DNA from 2 places in the Cryobacterium sp. M91 genome. Region 1 is predicted to be linked to the other one. Evidence: predicted binding sites of a transcription regulator. Region 1 holds the regulator's gene; the other holds the start of a gene.
The links. Region 1 encodes LexA, which represses DNA repair genes until DNA is damaged. Its sites were predicted from a motif close to TCGAACANNTGTTCGA; they were not measured.

Region 1 (3,206 bases):
GACGTCTCGCGCCCGGCCCCGATCACGGTGGACTGGTCGGTGTACACGCAGAGCCTGACAGCCAAGCCGGTCAAAGGCATGCTCACCGGACCGGTGACGATTCTGGCCTGGTCGTTCGTGCGTGACGACCAGCCGCTTGGCGAGACCGCTCGCCAGGTCGCCCTTGCCCTGCGCGATGAAATCGGCGACCTGGAAGCTGCGGGCATCCAGATCGTTCAGGTCGACGAGCCGGCCTTGCGGGAGCTGCTGCCGCTAAAGGAGAAGGACCACGCCGACTACCTGGACTGGTCGGTCGGCTCGTTTCGGCTGGCCACGGCCGGGGTCGCGGAAGCGACTCAAATTCACACGCACCTCTGCTACTCGGAGTTCGGCGTCGTCATCGAGGCTATCCGCAACCTCGACGCCGACGTCACGAGCATCGAAGCTGCCCGCTCGCGCATGGAGGTGGTACAGCAGATTGAGGCCGGCGGGTTCAACCATGGCATCGGGGCCGGCATCTATGACATCCACTCGCCGCGAGTACCCAGCGTCGACGAGCTGACGACCCTGCTGGACACCGCCCTGGAATCCATCCCCGAACGCCAGGTCTGGGTGAACCCGGACTGCGGGCTCAAAACGCGTGGCTACGAGGAGACGGTGCAGTCCCTGCACAACATGCTGGCTGCGACCCGGGTGGTGCGCGATCGCCGCGCTGCCGATCTGAGAGCCAGCCTCACCCGGTAACTCACCCGCGTACCTGGCGCCAGCAGGCAGTCTTCAGGCCCGATCACCGGTTAGTGGTCGGGCCTCACGCCGTGCTTCTGCTCTCTTCTTTGCTTGAAGCTGACTCGCTAGACCGAGCGCAATACGGCGACGACCTTGCCGAGGATGTCGGCGTAGTCGCCGACGATGGGCTCGAAGTTACTGTTGCGCGGCAGCAGCCAGGTGTGGCCGTCGCGCTTGCGCAGTACCTTCACGGTGGCCTCGTTGTCGAGCATGGCCGCCACGATCTCGCCGTTCTCCGCGGTCTTCTGCTGGCGAACGACAACCCAGTCACCGTCGCAGATCGCCGCATCGATCATCGACTCACCGACGACCTTGAGCATGAACAGCTCCCCCTGGCCGACGAGCTGGCGGGGGAGCGGGAAGATCTCGTCTATCTGCTGATCGGCCGTGATCGGAATGCCAGCAGCGATTCGACCGACGAGGGGAACCATCGCAGCGTCGCCGACCTGCACGCCCGGGTGAAAACTGTCCTGGTCGCCGGTTCCGACGTCTTCGGGCGCGCGTTGAATCTCGATGAGTACCTCGAGTGCGCGAGGACGATTCGGGTCACGACGCAGATAGCCGCTCAGCTCAAGCTGGTTGAGCTGGTGAGTCACGCTCGACAGCGAGGCGAGGCCGACGGCGTCACCGATCTCACGCATGCTCGGCGGGTAGCCGCGCGAGCTGACCGAACGCTGAATAACGTCGAGGATGGCGAGCTGGCGCGGGCTCAAACTCTTTCGGCGCCGAGTGCCGCCCTTGTCGCGGGTACCGCCGGTGCTTTGTGTCACGAGAAGCGCTCCTTGAGTCGGTCCCGCGCGGGTTAGAGGACGTCTCGCGGGAATGTCGGTGGTGTCTGGTTGAGTAGCAATCAAGCAATTGACCTATCGAAAGTTTATCCAGTTCTCGGCCTTGAAACAAACACTTATTCGAGTGTGTTGCGTGATTTTCCGGGCAGAGACGAGAAAAAGCTTGCATGTTCGATTGTTCGAAGTTATATTCGGAACATAGTTTCGTATTCGGTCCTCCCGGCCGAGGGCCGAATACGAGACTCGCAGCCCGCCTACCTTGGAGGTTTGACATGACCACAGCATTTGCCCCCGCAGTTTCTCTCCCGCCCGTCACACGTCTTCGCCTCACCCGGCGTGGACGAGTCGTCTTCACCACGCTCGCCGCATTGCCGGTCATCCTTGGCGCCCTCGTATTTGCCGTCAATGGGGGAGCGGCCGGCGCCTCTGGGTCCGCCACCGGCATCGATCTCATGTCGTACACAACCGACTCCGGCATTGTGGCCACGCTGGCCTATTCACCGACCGACGTCGGTTCAGCCCGATTCATCACGGTCGAACCCGGCCAAACCCTCTGGAACCTTGCCGAAGAGAACTTTCCCGCCGCCGACCCGCGCGACGTTGTCGCCGATATCAAGCGCATCAACGCCCTGTCGGTGGAAACGCTGCAGCCGGGCCAGCGCCTGGAAATCCCCGCCAACTCCTAAGTAGTGATGGGCAGCAGTACGGGGCCCTAGCATGGAGAGGGTGACCAGTCTCGAAGATCTTCCCCTCCGCACCAACCTGCACGGCCTGACGCCCTACGGGGCTCCGCAACTGCATGTTCCAGTGGCCCTGAACGTGAACGAGAACACGCACCCCATTCCTGAAGCGGTGGCCCGCGACATCCTCGCAGGCCTGGCCGAGGCCATCCGCACGGTGAATCGGTATCCCGATCGAGAGTTCACCGCCCTGCGCGAGGCGCTCGCCCGCTACCTCGGCGAAGAACTGACCGCCGAGAATATCTGGGCGGCCAACGGCTCCAACGAGGTGCTGCAACAGGTGCTGCAGGCTTTCGGCGGACCGGGACGCAGCCTGCTGGGCTTTGCCCCGACCTACTCGATGTACTCGATCCTCGCGTCGGGAACCGACACCACCTGGATTGCCGGTGCCCGCGACGCCGACTACGAGCTGTCGCCAGCGACCGCCGTGAGCGAGATCACGCGTACCAAGCCCGATATCGTCTTTCTCTGCTCGCCGAACAACCCCACCGGTACGCCGCTCTCCCTCGAGACCATCGCCGCTGCCTATGACGCGACCGACGGCATCGTCGTGGTCGACGAGGCCTACGCCGAATTCGCTCCGGTCGGCACCCCGAGCGCGCTCACCCTGCTGCCTGGCCGGGAACGCCTGCTCGTCTCCCGAACGATGAGCAAGGCCTTCGCGTTCGCCGGTGCCCGTGTGGGCTACCTGGCAGCCGATCCGGCCGTAACGGATGCCCTGCGTCTGGTTCGCTTGCCGTACCACCTCTCGGCCCTGACCCAGGCGGCCGCAAACGCGGCCCTGGCTCACAGCGTCGAGATGCTCGCGATGGTCGATGACATTCGTGGGCAGCGCGATCGGCTCGTTGTCGAGCTTGCGGGCCTGGGCTATGCCCCGCACCGCAGCTGGAGCAACTTCGTACTGTTCGGGGGA
Region 2 (3,206 bases), on a different contig from region 1:
TCGAGCCGAGTTCGAGCACGACCCGTTCGGCGGGAGAGGCAGTGTTGCTCGCGTCCACCGTGGTGATTCCTACCAGTCCGAGCACGGGAATCGCCACGAGCAGCGCGATCAGCGCGCTGCGGCCGCGGGATTGCAGGGCCATTCGCCGGGCGATCCGAAACGCGATTCGGGTACTACCCGAGCGCCCGCCCGCAAGCGAGCTCGGCTCAACGCTCATGCCGGCAGCCCGCTCAGCAGGCTCGACACAGCGGATGCCCGCGACTCGTCCACAATCCGCCCGTCGCGCAGAAAGACGATCCGGTCGGCCCAGGCCGCGTGGCGGGCATCATGGGTGACCAGAATGCCGCCGGCACCGGCATCGACTCGCGAGCGGAGCATCCGCAACACAAGCTCGCCGGTCGTGCTATCGAGGGCGCCGGTGGGTTCATCGGCGAGAATCAACGACCGGCCGCCGACGACGGCGCGGGCGATCGCCACCCGCTGCTGCTGGCCGCCCGACAAATCAGAGGGGAAATGCTGGGCCCGTTCACCGAGCTCGACGATATTGAGCGCATCGAGGGCTGGACGGTGCGCTTTCTTTGACGTCCACCCGTCGAGTTCGAGTGGCAGGCTCACGTTTTCGAGCGCGGTCAGCGAGGGAATCAGGTTGAAATCCTGAAACACGAATCCGAGGCTGCGCCGGCGCAGGGTCGCGAGTTCGCGGGCCGAGAGCTGGCTCAGCCAGTGCCCTTCGACGACGACCTCCCCGGCCGTCGGTGGGGTGAGTCCGCCGGCCACCGTTAGAAGGGTCGATTTTCCCGAACCGGATGCCCCCATCACGGCCACGAGTTCGCCGCGGCGCACCGACAGGTCGACTCCCGCAAGCGCGGTGATCGCGGTCTCGCCGCGGCCGTACTGCATCGAGATTCCGTCGAGCTGCAAGAGAATGTCGGAGCCGGTCATGCGTTGGCCGCCGCAGTCTTGGCCGGGCGACCGCGCTTGGGCACCTCGGTGTTGAGCGGCAGCGGAGCGGCCAGGCCGGCCGCGCGGGCTCTGGCCAGCCGGTGCTCCGAGTGGTCGAGCCAGCGCGCTTCCGCCTCGGCGGCGAAGATGAGCGAGTCGATCACGAGCAGCCAGGCCAGCTGCTCGGATGATTCCGGGTCGGCGGTCGCGTTCTTGGTGCGGGTCAGTTCCTGCAGGGTGCGCATGGTGGCGGTGCGCTGGACCTGAATCACCTGGGCGATGTCGACGCCGGGCAGCGTTACGGCGATCGCGAGCTTGATGGCGAGCTCGTCACGGGTGGCCATTGTGCGCACCACGGGGGAGCCGAGCCAGTCGGCGACCTCCGCCCGTCCGGCATCCGTTATCTCGACGTAATTCTGACCGTCGGCGTCGATATCGGCCTTCTGCACCAGACCGTCGCGCTCCAGCCGGTCGAGGGTGTTGTAGATCTGGCCGACGTTGAGCGGCCAGGTCGACCCGGTGCGCCGGTCGAATTCGGCCCGCAACTGGTAGCCGTAGCACGGCCCCTGGTTCAGGATGGCGAGCAGACTCTGGCGAACAGACATACGACCTCCGGCAATTCAAACGGCTATTAGTCACCGAGTATATACATACTCTGAAACAATATTGGGATGTGCCGGTGTTCGCTCTCGGCGATGCTTGCTGTCAGGCACTGTCAGCGGCGTTGCATAGACTCAATGAGTGTCGATTACCAAGGTAGAAACAGGTCCCAAACTCAGTGTGCGCGGAGCCCGCGTACACAACCTTCACAACGTAGATCTGGAGATTCCGCGCGATGCGCTCGTGGTCTTCACCGGTCTCTCCGGTTCGGGAAAGTCGTCGCTCGCCTTCGACACCATCTTCGCCGAGGGCCAGCGCCGCTACGTGGAGTCACTCTCGGCCTACGCTCGGCAGTTTCTCGGGCAGGTTGACCGCCCCGACGTGGACTTCATCGAGGGTTTGAGCCCCGCGGTCTCGATCGACCAGAAGTCCACCAACCGCAACCCGCGGTCCACGGTCGGCACGATCACCGAGATCTACGACTACATGCGCCTGCTCTGGGCCCGTATCGGCGTGCCGCACTGCGCGATCTGTGGCGAGATTATCCAGTCGCAGACCGTGCAGCAGATCGCCGACCAGCTCATGGAACTGAAGGCGGGTATCCGCTACCAGGTGGTCAGCCCGGTCATTTCGCAGAAGAAGGGCGAGTTTGTCGACCTCTTCCAAGAGCTCGCCGGTGGCGGTTACTCCCGCGCGATCGTCGACGGCACCCAGATTCAGCTGAGCGAACCGCCCACGCTCAAGAAGCAGCAGAAGCACGACATTTCCGTTGTTGTCGACCGTCTGGTCGCCGGCCCCGAACTGCTCAGTCGCCTCACCGACTCGCTCGAAACGGCGCTCAAGCTAACCGATGGCCTCGTGCAGATCAACTTTCTCGACGAGGAAGGCGACAAGGCCTGGCAAAACTACTCCGAGAAGCTCTCCTGCCCGAACAACCACCCGGTGCAGCTGACCGAAATCGAACCGCGCACGTTCTCGTTCAACGCCCCGTTCGGCGCCTGTCCGGAGTGCTCCGGCCTCGGCACCCGCATGTCCGTCGACGAAGACCTGCTGCTCGGCGACCCGGACCTGAGTATCGCCGAGGGTGTTGTACTGCCCTGGACCACCCAGGGCAAGGGCCTGTTCCAGTACTACGAGAAGCTCCTCGACGGTCTCGCCCGCGACCTCGACTTCTCGCTCGACACCCCCTGGGGTGACCTGACCAGCGAGGTGCAGAACGCCGTCATGCGCGGCGATAACTTCGAGGTGCGGGTCAAATGGAAGAACCGCTACGGGCGTGAAATGAGCTACACCTCCGGCTTCGAGGGTGTCGTGCCCTACATCGAACGCCAGTACCTGCAGGCCGAGAGCGACACCCAGCGGCAGCGCTGGTCGGAATACCTGCGCGAGGTCGACTGCCACGTCTGCAAGGGCACGAGGCTCAAGCCCGAGGTGCTCGCCGTGCTCGTGCACGACGCGAGCATTGCGGATGTCTGCGCGCTCAGTTTGAGCGACGCCCGCGAGTTCATGGACCAGCTCACGCTCACCGACCGCGAGGCCGCCATCGCCGCCCAGGTTCTGCGCGAGATTCGCGCGCGCCTCGATTTTCTCATTCGGGTCGGGCTCAACTACCTCAACTTGGCGCGGGCCGCGGCGACCCTGTCCGGCGGTGAGGCACAACGCAT

Region 2: uvrA (excinuclease ABC subunit UvrA) is a predicted target of LexA. The motif match lies at 1,563-1,578, and genes of this name have one in related genera.

Annotation. Positions count from the first base shown of each region.
Region 1 covers NZ_PJJT01000084.1:145,426-148,631, forward strand. The annotation lists gene metE (5-methyltetrahydropteroyltriglutamate--homocysteine S-methyltransferase) at 1-723, shown strand, start outside; gene lexA (transcriptional repressor LexA) at 831-1,535, opposite strand; gene CXY80_RS10105 (LysM peptidoglycan-binding domain-containing protein) at 1,826-2,239, shown strand; gene CXY80_RS10110 (histidinol-phosphate transaminase) at 2,271-3,206, shown strand, end outside.
Region 2 covers NZ_PJJT01000088.1:37,755-40,960, reverse strand. The annotation lists gene CXY80_RS13555 (FtsX-like permease family protein) at 1-142, opposite strand, end outside; gene CXY80_RS13550 (ABC transporter ATP-binding protein) at 214-942, opposite strand; gene CXY80_RS13545 (PadR family transcriptional regulator) at 939-1,547, opposite strand; gene uvrA (excinuclease ABC subunit UvrA) at 1,684-3,206, shown strand, end outside.